DNA from 3 places in the Xanthomonas sp. WHRI 7945 genome. Region 2 is predicted to be linked to each of the others. Evidence: predicted binding sites of a transcription regulator. Region 2 holds the regulator's gene; each other region holds the start of a gene.

Region 1 (4,860 bases), on a different contig from region 2:
CCTGGCGGATGCCGCTGCCGAACGACGGCGCCGCCTCGATCTGCTGCGCCGGGATGTCCAGCACTGCACTGACCGCATCGACCAGCAGGCCGAACGCCTGGGTGGTGCCGGCGTCCTCTGCGGTCACGATCACGATGCAGCTGCGCCGGGTGACGCGGCTGGGCGCGCGGCCGAGCCGCAGTTGCAGGTCCACCACCGGCACCACCGCGCCGCGCAGGTTGATCACGCCGCGCACGCAGGCGGGCATGGTCGGCACCGCGGTCGGCGGACGGTATTCGATGATCTCGTGGATGCCGTCGATGTTCAGGCCGAACAGTTCCTGTTCCAGTTGGAAGGTCAGGAACTGCGCCGGGACCGACGCCAGCGCCGGATCCGCGTCCAGCGGCACGGCCGCTGCGTTGCCAAGTTGTGCGCGCATGGCGTGCTCCTCAGAAGCTGGCGAACTGCGATTCGTCCGGACCCGCCGTCATCGCGTACGCCGGCTGCGGCGCACGCGGACGCACGCGCTTGGGCTCGATGCGGCTGCTGCCGAGCGCCTTGGCGCTGGGCTTGTCGGCTGCGCGCGGCGGGCGCGGCGCCTCGCCATGGCCCAGGCGGAAGAACGCCATCGACTGCTGCAGGTACTCGGCCTGCGAACTCATTTCCTCGGCGGTCGCGGCCAGTTCCTCGGACGCGGTGGCGTTCTGCTGCGTGGTCTGGCTCAGCTGCACCACCGCCGAGTTGATCTGCGCCACGCCGGAGGACTGCTCCAGCGAGGCCGCGGCGATTTCCTGCACCAGGTCGGAGGTCCGCTTGATGCTGGGCACGATGGTCTCCAGCAGGCGTCCGGCCTTTTCCGCCAGCTCGACGCTGGAACCGGCCACTTCGCCAATCTCCTGTGCGGCGACCTGGCTGCGCTCGGCCAGCTTGCGCACTTCCGCAGCGACCACGGCGAAGCCCTTGCCGTGCTCGCCGGCGCGCGCGGCCTCGATCGCCGCGTTCAGCGCGAGCAGGTTGGTCTGGTAGGCGATGTCGTCGATGATGCCGATCTTCTGCGCGATCTGCTTCATCGCCGCCACGGTGGCGACCACCGCTTCGCCGCCTTCCACGGTTTCCTTGGCGGCCTGCGCGGCCATGCCGTCGGTGATGCGCGCGTTCTCGGTGTTCTGCCCGATCGATGCTGTCATCTGCTCCAGCGATGCACTGGTTTCCTCCACGCCCGCGGCCTGCTCGGTCGAGGCCTGGCTCAGCGACTGTGCGGTGGCGCTGACCTCCTCCGACGCGCCGGCCAGGGTCTGCGCGCTGGCGTTGACCTCGCCGACCACCTGCTGCAGCTTCTCGACCATGCGCCGCATCGCCAGCAGCAGCTGGCCCGCCTCGTCCTTCGAAGTGGTTTCGATCACGACGCTCAGGTCGCCGTCGGCCAGCGCATTGGCCACGTCCACCGCCTTGCCGATCGGCTTGGTCACGCTGCGGCTGATGAAGAAGCCCAGGCACACGCCGAGCAACACGCCGCCAATGATGATCGCGGTCAGCATCCTGGCGCCGCTGACATGGATCGCGCCGGTTTCCGCGCTTGCCTCGGCCGCGCGGGCTTCCTTGATGGTGGCCAGTTCGCTCATCAGCACGTCGAGCTCGTCGGAGGCGCTACGCACCGAGGCCGACAGCGCGATGAGTTCCGGATTGGCTTCCTGCAGCGGCTCCTTGGCGACCTTTTCGATGAACTGGCCGCGATGCAGCAGGTACTGCTTCCAGACCTCGTCGAAACGCGCCAGCTTGGCCTTGGACTCCGGGCTGCTGAACGAAACGCGCGCCTTGGCGACGTAATCGACCACGTTCGCGGTGTACTTGTCGATGCTGGCCAGGTGCTTGGCACGGTCCTCTTGCGTGGTCGACAGCTGCAGGTTGGAGCGCGCGCGGCCGGCGTAGATCAGGTTGATGTTGGCTTCCTTGATATTGGACAGGCCGACCAGTTCGCGCTCGTACAACTGCGTGGCGTAGTCGTTGATGCGTCCGGAATTGCGGATGCCGATCGCGCCGATGCAGGCGCCGATGGCGGCCACGATCAGGAACGCGCAGGTAAGCCTGATACCGATCTTCATATTGCCCAACATGATGTCTTCCCCGATTTGTTTGGTAACGACCGCGCCAAGACGACGCGTCCGGATGTCCTTCCCGTTGCACCCTGCTGGGCTCGGAAACGAGCATCAACGTGCGGACTGCAGCGATGCGCTGCGTAGCGCTGCATCGCCCGTTGCCTGAGAGCTATCGGCGCTCCCCGATTCCCCTTTAATCGCCACCACAAGTGCGGAATTGCGCACAGACGCGGGCGACGGCGGACCTTCGCTGAATACGGATAGGACCTTTCTGGGCGAGGCTCTTCGGTCGGCAAAGGTACGCGGCCCATGCCTGCCGCTTAGTGCCGCACTTTTCTCAACGGGAAATTACCGCCCCGGAATCCCGAAAAAAATGGTGATTTGCACCACAATAATTTGTAGACAACACGTGAAGAACCTCAATCGAACGGCATCGCGCTGCTTGTCGAGCGAGAGCGGCGATCGGGTCTCACTGCGGCGTCGTCAGCCCATGCCGGCGAGCATCGCGGCGATGGCGTCGCGCGTGCCCGACGCAACCGGCTCGCTCAGCCGTTGCCGCGCCGCGGCGCTGTCGACGGCGCTCATGTCCTGCAACGGTTCGAAACGCTCCGCGACCCAAGTCGCCATCGGCAGCCCGTCGCGGTACAGCACGCGCGCGCCGGGAACCCGCGGCACGCGGTTGCCCGGCAGCACGCCGCCGAGCAGGTTCGCCGGGTCGGCGGCGGCGATGCACAGCCAGGCGCCATCGTGCGGCTGGCGCCGCAGCTGGCGCAGCAGGCCGATCGCCTCGGGCAGCGCGAACTGCTCGCCGGACAGCCCGCTGATGAAGCGGCCGCCGCGGATCTCGCCGCGCGCCTCCAGCCGGTGATAGACGCGCAGCAGCTCGCGCCACGGCGGCAGCCACGCCGCCTCGCGCTCGAGCAGGCGCCAGCAGACCACGCCGTAGCGGCGCAGCAGGGTCCGCGCCAGGTGTTCGATGGCCTCGCCGCGCACGGCCGCGTCGCCGCCATCGGTGGCGCCGCGCAACAGCGCCCAGCGGCCCGCATCCTGGATGCCGTACAACGGCACCCGGCGCCGCCGCCGCGACAGCGCCGAGGGCCGCTTGGAGGCAGGCACCAGCAAGGCGCGCAGCCCGGCGTAGCTGTCGCAGTGGATGCGGCCGGCCGCCACCAGGTCCGCCAGCGCCTCTTCCAGTTCGGTGGACAGCAACCGCGTGGCGTCGGCGATCTCGTCGAAGAACGAAGCGCCGTGTGCCTCCAGGTAGTCGGCGACCTTCTGCGCGCGCGAGCCGAGCGCGACCGGCGCGGCCGCCGCCGGCAGCAGCCGCGACCATTGCGCGGCACTGCGCCGCGGCAACAACAGGATCGGGGTGCTGCGCAGCGAGCCGGCGCCGCCGGCGCTGGCCGCGGCCGGGCGCAGCCGCGTCCACAGCGTGCGTCCGGCGCTGCACAGTTCGTCCAGCCAGGCCGGGGCGTAGTCGCGTACCCGCGCCGGCAACAGCTCGCTTTCCCACAGCGCCGCCGGCGCCTCGAAGCCTTCCAGCTGCGCCAGCACGCTGGCCAGCGCTTCGGCCCCGGCGACCCGGCCTTCGCCGTCCAGGTGCTGCCAGCGGAACAGGAAACGCGCGTAGTCGCGCGGCGCCACCGGTTCGATCTCGCGGCGCAGCCGGCCCAGGGTGTAGCGATGGATGCGCGCCAGCAGATGGCGCTCGCACCACTCGTCGTCGCCGGCATCGGCGTTGAAGCGGCCGGGCAGCACGTAGCCGTCGCGCTGCAACGCCAGCAAGGCCGCCTGCACCTCGCGCAGCGGCAGCCGCAGCGGCGCCGCCAGCGCGGCCGCGGTCACCGGCCCCAGGGCAGCCAGGCGCAGGCGCAGCAGCTCGCGCAGCGCGCTGTCGCGCTGCCAGTCGTCGATCGCATAGCCGTCGGGCACGGCGATGCGCGGCTGCGCCACGGCCTGCGGATACAGCGGCGCGACCAGCGCCAGCGACTCGGCCGCGACCCACAGCGCGGCGCCGTCATTGCCGACGCCCTGCAACCGGGTGGCACGCGCATCGGCCGCCAGTTCCGCCAGCCAGTCCGGCCACGCGTCGTGCGCAGCGGCTTCGGCGGCGTCCAGCGCGCCGAGCGCGACCAGCGCCTCGTGCATCTCGTCGCGGCTGCGCGGCTGCGGCCAGGCCTCCTCGCGTACCGCGGCGATCGCCTCCGGATCGAGCCGGCCCAGGTCGTCGGCGCTGTCCGGATCCTGGTAGCGGCGGCTTTGCACGGCCTGGGTGCGGCGCTCTTCCAGCGGCGCATCGTCGAGGAACGCGTACGGCCGCGCATCCAGCGCCTCGGCCGCCAGCGGCGACGGCGCGGCGAGATCGCGCGCCAGCACGCGCACGCTGCCGTCCGCGATGCCGCGCAGCAGCTGCAGCCAGCCGTCGCTGTCCATCGCCTCGTGCAGGCAGTCGTGCAGCGTCTGCGCGACCAGCGGGTGCTCGGGAATCTCGCGCTCGCCGACCAGGTTCTCGGCGCAGGCCACCTGGTCCGGGAACACCGTGGCCAGCAGATCCTCGGACTTCATCCGCTGCAGCTGCGGGGCGACCTTGCGCCCGCCGGTGAAGCGCGGCAAGGCCAGCGCGTTGGTCGCGTTCCAGCGCCAGCGCACGCCGAACAGCGGCGCCTCCAGCAGCGCCTGCACCAGCACCTCCAGCGCCGACGACGGGTGCAGGTAGCGCGCGACCTCCTCCAGCGCGAAGCTGTGCCGGGTCGACAGCGACAGCACGATCGCGTCCTCGGTGGCG
Region 2 (4,860 bases):
AGGCCGGCGCCGCGGGCAACTCGGCGATGGCGATGATGGCCGCGATCAGCGACCGCCGCGCGCCAGCCGCAAACGCGACGGCGGCGCAGGCCGCCCCGGCGCGGCCGCTGACCCAGCCGGCCGCGATCGCCGCCTCGGCGATGCCGGCCGGCGCGGCGACCGCGCCGAGCCGACCCGCCGCCGCACCGCGTGCCCCGGCCCCGGCCCCGGCCGCGGCCCAGGCGCCTGCCGAATTCCGCATTCCCGAGGACGTGTTCCGCAACGCGCCGATCAGCGTGCCGATGCCGAGCCCGTTCGCCGCCCCGGCCGCCGCTGCCGAAGCGGCCGCCAGCGCCGCGGCGGTGCCGAGCTGGCTCGAAAACATCGCCGCGGTGTCGCTGACCCCGGCGGCGCCGGTCGCAGCGGCCGCCGCGTCGGCCGCGGCCACCACCGCGCCGGCAGCGGCAGCCGCCAGCGCCGGGATCCCGGCGCCGGCCACGCTGACGCCGGTGCCGAGCTTCCCGGCCGTGCAGAACGACGAACAATTGACTCAGCTGCGCGACGAACTGGCGCTGATGCGGCAGATGATCGAGCGCGAGATGAACCGGCTCACCGACGAACGCCTGCGCGGCTCGCCGGTACGCGCCCAGGCGCTGGAGCTGATGGACGACTACGGCTTCGACAGCGGCCTGACCCGCGACGTGGTCATGCAGATCCCCGCCGACCTGGAGCTGCACCGCGGCCGCGGGCTGATGCTGGGGCTGCTGTCCAAGCGCCTGCCGATCGCCCCGCTGGACCCGATCGAGGAAGGCGGCGTGATCGCCCTGATCGGCCCCACCGGCGCCGGCAAGACCACCACCATCGCCAAGCTGGCCTCGCGCTTCCTGGAACGCCACGCCGCCCGCGACGTGGCCCTGGTCACCACCGACACCATCCGCGTCGGCGGCCGCGAACAGCTGCACAGCTACGGCCGCCAGCTCGGCATCGCCGTGCACGAGGCCGACAGCGACGCCGCCCTGCAGCAGCTGCTGGAGCGCCTGCGCGACTACAAGCTGGTGCTGATCGACACCGCCGGCATGGGCCAGCGCGACCGCGCGCTGGTCGCGCAGCTGCACTGGCTGCGCGCGTCGCGAGTGGTCCGGTCCTTGCTAGTACTCCCTGCCAACGCGCATTTCTCCGACCTGGACGAGGTGGTGCGCCGGTTCGCCGGCGCCGATCCGCAGGGGGTGATCTTGACCAAGCTGGATGAAACCGGGCGTTTTGGCAGTGCTCTGTCGGTGGTCGCGGACCACCGGCTTCCCATCACCTGGGTGACCGATGGTCAACGCGTGCCGGACGACCTGCACCGCGCCAACGCCGCCAGCCTGGTATTGCGCCTTGAAGATTTGCGGCGCGCTGCCGATAAGCCCTGTACTCCGGAGCAGAACCATGCCGTCGCGTGATTACGCCAATCTGACCAATGCCTTCCCCCTGTCGGCCACCCGCAGCGAACCGCTCGGCCCGGTGCGTACCATCGCCGTGACCGGCGGCAAGGGCGGCGTCGGCAAGACCAACATCTCGGTCAACCTGTCGATGGCGCTGGCCGACATGGGCAAGCGCACCCTGCTGCTGGACGCCGACCTGGGCCTGGCCAACGTCGACGTGGTGCTCGGGCTGACCCCCAAGTTCACCCTTGGCGACCTGGTGGCCGGCCGCTGCACGCTGGAAGAGGTGATCATCGACATGCCCAACGGCCTGATGGTGGTGCCCGCCGCCTCCGGCCGCCGGCACATGGCCGAGCTGCCGCCGGCCCAGCACGTCGGCCTGGTCAATGTGTTCTCCGAGCTGCAGCGCGAGCTGGACGTGATGGTCATCGACACCGCCGCCGGCATCACCGACAGCGTGCTGACCTTCTGCCAGGCCGCGCAGGACGCGGTGGTGGTGGTCTGCGACGAGCCGGCCTCGATCACCGACGCCTACGCGCTGATCAAGGTGCTGTCGCGCGAACGCGGCGTGGACCGGGTGCAGATCGTCGCCAACATGGTCCGCGACCTCAACGAAGGCCGCCTGCTGTACGACAAGCTGAGCCGGGTCTGCGAGAAGTTCCTCGGCGACGTGTCGCTGAACTACCTGGGCTGCGTGCCGCAGGACGACTGGCTGCGCCTGGCGGTGCAGCGCCAGCAACCGGTGGTCAAGGCCTACCCGTCCAGCCCGTCGGCGCAGGCGATCGCCGAGATCGCCCGGCGCACCGCGCGCTGGCAGGCACCGACCGCGCCGCGCGGCAACGTCGAGTTCTTCGTCGAACGGATCATCCAGCGGGGGGTCGCCGCATGAACGTCGCCGCCCAATACCGCGCCGTGCAGCGCAACAGCTCCAACGACTACATCGCCCAGCATTCTGACCTGGTGCGGCGCATCGCCCACCACCTGGCCGCGCGGCTGCCGGCCAGCGTCGAGATCGACGACCTGATCCAGGCCGGCATGATCGGCCTGATCGAGGCCTCGCGCAGCTACGATGCCGACCAGGGCGCCTCGTTCGAGACCTACGCCTCGATCCGCATCCGCGGCTCGATGATCGACGAGATCCGCCGCGGCGACTGGGTGCCGCGCTCGGTGCACCGCCGCGCCCGCGACGCCGCCTCGGCGATCCGCAAGATCGAGCAGAGCACCGGCCGCGCCGCCGCCGCCAACGAAGTGGCCGCAGCGATGGACATGCCGCTTCCCGAATACCTGCGCTTGATGGAAGATGCCGCGCGCGGCCAGGTGCTGAGCCTGGAATCGCGGGTCGAGGACCACGGCGAGCTGGACACCATCGCCAAGGGCGGGCCCAATCCGCAGCAGATGCTGGAACGCAGCGAATTCGGCCGCGAGCTGGGCAAGGCGATCGCGCAGTTGCCCGAACGCGAGCAGCTGGTGCTGTCGCTGTACTACGAACAGGAATTGAACCTGAAGGAAATCGGCGCGGTGCTCGGTGTCAGCGAGTCGCGCGTCTGCCAGATCCACGGCCAGGCCACGGTACGGTTGCGCGGGCGCTTGAAAGCGTTCGAAGCGGCCGACGCCGGCCTGGAAGACGAAGAATAAGACCCAAGGAGTTAGCGGTGAACAAGAACATGCGGATTTTGATCGTGGACGATTTCTCGACGATGCGGCGCATCGTCAAGAACCTGCTCGGCGATCTCGGCTTCACCAACACTGCAGAGGCCGAAGACGGCAACAGTGCCTTGGCTGCACTGCGCTCGGCACCGTTCGAGTTCGTGGTCACCGACTGGAACATGCCCGGCATGACCGGCATCGACCTGCTGCGCAACATCCGCGCCGACGACAAGCTCAAGCACCTGCCGGTGCTGATGGTGACCGCCGAGGCCAAGCGCGAGCAGATCATCGAGGCGGCGCAGTGCGGCGTGAACGGCTACATCATCAAGCCGTTCACCGCGCAGACCCTGCAGGAAAAGCTGGGCAAGATCTTCGAGCGCCTGGGAGCGACCGCCTGATGGAAGCCACCGCCGAACGCAGCGCCCTGATCGAACGCCTGCAAGGTGCGCTGGACGCACTGGAAAAAGGCGACGAAGCCGGATGGCGCAAGGAAATCGACACGCTCGCCGCCTGGCGCACGCGGCCGATGATGCAGGGCCTGAGCAGGCTGGCGCGCGACCTGGGCCAGGCGCTCGGCGAACTGCCGACCGTGCCCACCGAGGCCGGCGAGCTGGACGATGCCTGCTCGCGCCTGGACCACGTGGTGGCGATGACCGAAGAGGCCAGCCACCGCACCCTGGACCTGGCCGAGGAATGCCGCGCACTGGCCGAACAGCTGCGCGCCGGCGGGCTGACCGGCGACCAGGGCGAGATCCTCGACAAGATCCGCCACAACCTCACCGAGATGGCCCTGGCGCAGAGCTTCCAGGACCTGACCGGGCAGATCATCCGCCGCGTCGCGACCATCGTGCGCCGCGTCCACGAAGGCTTCGGCGCGCTCGGCCTGCCGCCGAAGGAAGACAAGAAACCCGACGGCAGCCTGGCCGGCCCCGCACTGGCCGGACTGGACCGTCACGGCGTGTCGCAGAACGACGCCGACGACCTGCTGTCCGGACTGGGATTGTAATTTTATGAGCGCCGTACCCGACGACATCGCTGCCGACTTCATCATCGAAGCCCAGGAAATCCTGGACCGGCTCGGCGAGCAGCTGGTGTCGCTGGAGCAGGCGCCCGAGGACAGCGACCAGCTCAACGCGGTGTTCCGCGGCTTCCACACGCTCAAGGGCGGCGCCGGCTTCCTGGCGATCAACGCCATGGTCGAGCTGTGCCACGCCGCCGAGGACACCCTGGGCCAGGCCCGCGCCGGCCAGGCCACACTGCAGGCGCGGCACTTCGACGCCGCGCAGCAGTCGCTGGACTACCTGCAATCGATGCTCGACGCGTTCGGCAGCGGCAACGAACCGCCGCGCGCGCCGCAGCAGCTGATCGCGCAGTTCGCGACCAGCGGCGAAGAGACCGCCGCACCCAGCGCCAAGGCCGCTGCGGTCGCCGCGCCGGCAGCGGCCGCGGGCGGCAACAGCGAGATGATCGACGACGACGAATTCGAAGCGTTGCTCGACCAGTTGCACGGCGGTGCCGCACCGGCCGCGCTGCCGGTACCGGCCGCCGCGCCGCGGCCGGCACCCAGCGCCAAGCCCGCCGGCGCGCCGGCCAAGGCCGCCGAACCCGAACACACCGTGCGCGTGGACACCAAGCGCCTGGACGCGATCGTCAACCTGATCGGCGAACTGGTGCTGTCGCGCAACCGGCTCAAGACCCTGCGCGTGCGCCTGCGCGACGAGGAACTGGACCGCGCGGTCAGCAGCCTGGACATCGCCACCGCGCGCCTGCAGTCGGCGGTGATGCGCACCCGCATGCAGCCGGTCGGCAA
Region 3 (4,860 bases), on a different contig from region 2:
CATCCAGCACGAAGGCTCCACCGAACCGACCGGGCAGGCCGCGGCGATGCGCGATGGCGGCGAGCTCAACCTGGAGACGGGCTTCTCCTACGACACGGTCCGCGCGCTGATGCGCAAGGGCCACCGGGTGATCTTCGCCGACGGCCCGTACGGCGGCTACCAGGCGATCGCCCGCGATCCGGCCAGCGGCGTGTACTACGGCGCCTCGGAAAGCCGCAAGGACGGCCAGGCCGCCGGCTACTGAGCCGGCGCCGCGGGCTGGCCTGGCGCGCGCGGGCCGGCCGCTGGACGCGCCAGGCCAGCCCGCGCGCTCACTCCTGCGCTTGCGCGCGTTCCGCCTCGCCGCGCGTCTGTTCCTGCGCCGCCTGTTCGCGGGCGATCCATGCCTCGATCATGTGCCGGGTACGCTGCGCGCGGCGGCGTTCGCGGGTGTGCTCGGCGTCCAGCACGCGGTAGAGCGAAACGATCACCAGCACCATCAGCACCGCGAACGGCAGCGCGGCGATGGTGATCATGCCCTGCAGCGCGTCCAGGCCTCCGGCCAGCAACAGCACCGCCGCGATCAGCGCCACCGCCACGCCCCACACCAGCTTGCGCGCCAGCGGCGGGTCGCCGGCCTCGTCGGTGGACATGCTGGCCAGCACCAGCACCGCCGAGTCGGCCGAACTGACGAAGAAGATCGTCAGCAACAGCAACGCCACGCTGGACAGCAGCAGCGAACCGGGCAGGCTGTCGAACAGGGTGAACAGCACCGTCTCGTAGCCGTTGCCCAGCGCCTGCAGCATGTCGACGTGGCCGAACAGCTGCGCCCACAGCGCAGCGCCGCCGAACACCGAGAACCACACGAAGCCGAGCAGGGTCGGGGCCAGCACCACGCCCACCACGAACTCGCGGATGCTGCGTCCGCGCGAGACGCGGGCGATGAACGCACCGACGAACGGCGCCCAGGCGATCCACCATGCCCAATAGAAGATGGTCCATTCGGCCACCCACTTGCTGCCGGAGAACGGCGACATGCGCAGGCTCATCGTCACCAGCTGGTTGAGATAGGAGCCCAGCGTGGTGGTGAAGGCGTCGAAGATGAAGCCGGTCGGGCCCAATACCAGCACCGCGGCCAGCAGCAGCGCGGCCAGCGCCAGGTTGAAGTTGGACAGCCACTTGATGCCGCGCTCCACGCCGCTGGCGGTGGAGGCCATGTACAGCACGAAGGCCACGGCGATGATGCCCATCTGCACGGGGATGCTCGCCTGCACGCCGAACACGCGGTGCAGGCCGGCGGCGATCTGGATCGTGCCGAAGCCCAGCGTGGTGGCCACGCCGATCGCGGTGGCCACCACCGCGGCGATGTTCACGGCGTGGCCGAACCAGCCGCGGTGGTGGCGGCCGATGACCGGCTGCAGCATGTCGCTGACCAGCCCGCGGCCGTTGCGGTTGTACTGGAACCAGGCCATCGCCAGGCCGATCAGCGCATAGATCGCCCAGGGATGCAGGCCCCAGTGGAAGAACGCGTAGCGCATCGCCGCGCGTGCGGCCTCCATGCTCTCCGGTGCCAGCCCTTCCGGTGGCTTGAGGAAATGCGAGATCGGCTCGGCCGCGCCCCAGAACACCAGGCCGATGCCCATGCCGGCGGCGAACAGCATCGACAGCCAGCTGGCGCGCGAGAAGTCCGGCTCGGCGTCCTCGCCGCCGATGCGCAGATGGCCGAAGCGGCCGAAGGCCAGATACAGCATGAAGGCCAGGGTCAGGAACACCACCAGCAGGTACATCCAGCCGGCGCCGCGGATGACCTGGGCCAGCGCCGCCTGCACCACGTCGTCGAACGGGCCGGGCGCGAGGCCGGCGATCAGCACCAGCAAGGCCACCAGCGCGATGGAAATACGGAACACCATGAAGGAGCGTCTCCGATCAAGAATCGAGAGAGGGAGCGTGCCGGCCTCGCAGCGATGCGCAGGCGCGAGCGGCACGCAGCGGTTGCCGGTCTGCAAGCGTTGCGGCGGCAGTGAAGGGCAACGCAGGAACGAAGCAGGCAAGGGTACCGGGCGGATCGTCACGGTGCCGTTATGGCGCGATCCGCTGCGCATGGCGTGAGCGTGCTTCATGCCGCCCATGCAGAAGTATCGCCAGAGCATACCGCCGACCGACGCATCTCGGGCTGAACCTGGGAATCGCCACGACCTCCGCCGCCGTGCGCGTCCCCGGACGGTCTTCGCCGCCGCGAAGAGTGCGACAGACGGGAACGGGCGGGGCGGCGGCCGGCACCTGAACGAGCATGACGCCGGTCGCGCTTGCGCGCATGCCCTCAGGTTGCGCGGTGGCGGCCGATACCATGGCGTGGAATTCCTGGAGGGGAAGACGATGTCGTTGTTCACACGCAGTCCGGATGCTGACGCCGGACACGCCGCGGCCTTGCCGGATGCGCCGGTGGCGCTGCTGCGGCTGGACCCGCAAGGGCGGATCGCCGCCGCCAATCGCGCCGCGCTGGACCTGCTCGGAGTACACGCGGACGGCTTGATCGGCGAACCCTGCGACGCGGTGTGGGGCCTGCCGCTGGCATCGCTGGCCGGCGCCGAAGGCAGCTGGCTGGCGTCGGCGGACGATCCGGCGCGGCGCGTGCGCTACCAGCGCGATCGCGACGGCGACGGCTGGCTGCTGTCGCTGCCGCATCCGGAGACCGCCGCGCTGCTGCGCGACGTGGCCCTGCTCGGCGCCGGGCAGGCGCAGGGCGCGACCAGCCCGGCGCTGCAGGCGCTGGCGCAGCGGCTGCAGGCCGGCGCCGAAGCGCAGGCGCTGCTGGAGCGCGTCGGCGAGCGCCTGACCGGCTGCGACCTGGACCTGGGCCTGAGCACGCCGCTGTCCGCGCAGGACACCGAGGCGATGGCCGGGCGGCGCCTGTCGGCCGGGTTCGGCAACTTGGCCGAGGCGATCCGCCAGGCGGTGGCGCTGTCGCTGCAGATCGCCGCCGACGTGCCGCACGTGGTCGCCGAGAACGAGGAGCTGGCGCAGCAATCGCAGACCCAGATGGAGGCGTTGCAGACGGTGGTGGCGACCACCCGGCGGCTGCTGCAGGGCCTGCAGGAGATGGACCAGGAACTGCGCGCGGTGATCGCGGTGGCGGCCAGCGCCGACGACAGCGCGCGCCAGGGCGTGGAGGCGGCGCGCACGCTGGGCCAGGCCATGCGCGAAGTGGAGCGGCGTTCGGCGCGCGCCACCGAGGTCATCGAGGTGATCGACGCGGTCGCCTTCCAGACCAACATCCTCTCCATCAACGCCAGCATCGAGGCGGTGCATGCCGGTGCCGCCGGGCGCGGCTTCGCCGTAGTCGCCAGCGAGATCCGGCGCCTGGCCGAACGCGCCGCCGCCGCCGCGCGCGACGTGCGCACCATCATCGGCGAGACCGGCAGCGCGTTGAACGACAGCGCCGCCTCGGCGCAGCGCACCGAGCAGGTGCTCGGCGGCATCGGCCAACTGCTGGGCCGCGCCAGCGCGGCGATGGAGACCGTGGCCACCCGCGTCGCCGCGCAGAGCGAGGAAATCGGCGGCATCGACCGCGCGGTCGAGCACGTGGTCGGGCTCAGTCGCAGCAATCTGGAGCATGTGGCGCAGGTGGTCGAGCGCAGCGCGGCGTTGGCCGCGGGCAGCGCCACGCTGCACGACTGCGTGGGCCTGTTCCGGCTGCCGGCCGATCCGATGCAGCAGCCGCGCCACGCGCGCATCCGCGAACTGGCGACGGCCACCGCCGGCAGGATCGGGCAGGCGCTGGCCGAGGCGATCTCACGCGGCCGCATCGGCGAGGAGGCGTTGTTCTCCACCGACTACACGCCGATCGCGGGCATCGATCCGCCCAAGTACCGCACCGCCTTCGACGCGCTGTGCGACGAACTGCTGCCGCCGTTGCAGGAACCGCTGCTGGCCGCGCATCCGTGGATCGTGTTCGCGATCTGCGCCACTGCGGACGGCTACGTGCCGACCCACAATCTGCGCTTCAGCCAGCCGCTGAGCGGCGACCGCGCCCGCGACCTGGTCGGCAACCGCACCAAGCGCATGTTCACCGACCGGGTCGGGCGCAGCGTCGGCCGCCACACCCAGCCCTATCTGCTGCAGGTGTACCGGCGCGACACCGGGCAGATCCTGTTCGACCTGTCGGTGCCGGTGTACGTGCGCGGCCGCCACTGGGGCGGCTTGCGCGTGGCCTACGTGCTGGAGTGAGCGCCGCGCGCGGACGCCGGACAAAAAAAAGCCACCGGCATGACCGGTGGCAGGGAGAGAGAGTCGTCGTTCTTGTGGGGCCCAGGCTACGCCCGGCAGTTCGCCGTGGTGTGCCGCAAGGCGCTGCGCGCGTGGCGGCACTGACAAGAAGCGGACCCGGTTGTGCGCCGATTCAGCCGGCCGCCACGCGCAGGCTCAACGCAGCGGCGAGCGGCCTTCCCAGAGTTCGCCGCAGACGCTGTCGATGTCGAGCGCGTCGTCCTCCAGCACGGCCTCGACGAACGCCTCGCGCGCTTGCTGCGGAGTCATGCCGTCGCTGAAATCGCGCGCGATGCGCGCGTCCGCCGGCAGGCTCAGGACATTGGACACCGGCGCGACCAGGTCGGCCTCGAAACCGCCGACGAACGCGAAGGTGTGCGCGTCTTCGAGCAACGCGCCCACGCGGGCGTGCCCGGCGCAGCCGAACATGCGATCGCCGTAGGACAGGCCGACCAGGGTCTGGCAGTCCAGGTCGCCGAGCACGTAGATGCCGCCGTTGCCGATGACCGCGCGGGCGCGCAGCCGCCCGGCGACGATCAGGCTGGCGATGTCGTTGACGAACAGGATGTCGCACTCCAGGTCGCCCAGCACCACCAGCACGTTTTCCTCGATCTC

What was found. The regulator FliA, encoded in region 2, starts transcription of late flagellar genes. The targets are predictions, from matches to a motif close to TAAAGTTTNNCNNNCNNNGGCCGATAA.
Region 1: the regulator FliA is predicted to act here: its motif matches at 2,245-2,271, upstream of VDQ83_RS06545 (methyl-accepting chemotaxis protein).
Region 3: the regulator FliA is predicted to act here: its motif matches at 2,299-2,325, upstream of VDQ83_RS05085 (methyl-accepting chemotaxis protein).

Annotation. Positions count from the first base shown of each region.
Region 1 covers NZ_JAYIQP010000006.1:1,728-6,587, forward strand. Annotated here, with positions in the region: gene VDQ83_RS06540 (chemotaxis protein CheW) at 1-418, opposite strand, end outside; gene VDQ83_RS06545 (methyl-accepting chemotaxis protein) at 429-2,093, opposite strand; gene VDQ83_RS06550 (DEAD/DEAH box helicase) at 2,559-4,860, opposite strand, start outside.
Region 2 covers NZ_JAYIQP010000002.1:87,709-92,568, reverse strand. Annotated here, with positions in the region: gene flhF (flagellar biosynthesis protein FlhF) at 1-1,421, shown strand, start outside; gene VDQ83_RS02305 (MinD/ParA family ATP-binding protein) at 1,408-2,292, shown strand; gene VDQ83_RS02300 (RNA polymerase sigma factor FliA) at 2,289-3,038, shown strand; gene cheY (chemotaxis response regulator CheY) at 3,056-3,448, shown strand; gene VDQ83_RS02290 (protein phosphatase CheZ) at 3,448-4,056, shown strand; gene VDQ83_RS02285 (chemotaxis protein CheA) at 4,061-4,860, shown strand, end outside.
Region 3 covers NZ_JAYIQP010000004.1:149,575-154,434, forward strand. Annotated here, with positions in the region: gene ggt (gamma-glutamyltransferase) at 1-244, shown strand, start outside; gene VDQ83_RS05080 (BCCT family transporter) at 312-1,889, opposite strand; gene VDQ83_RS05085 (methyl-accepting chemotaxis protein) at 2,356-4,206, shown strand; gene VDQ83_RS05090 (hypothetical protein) at 4,402-4,860, opposite strand, start outside.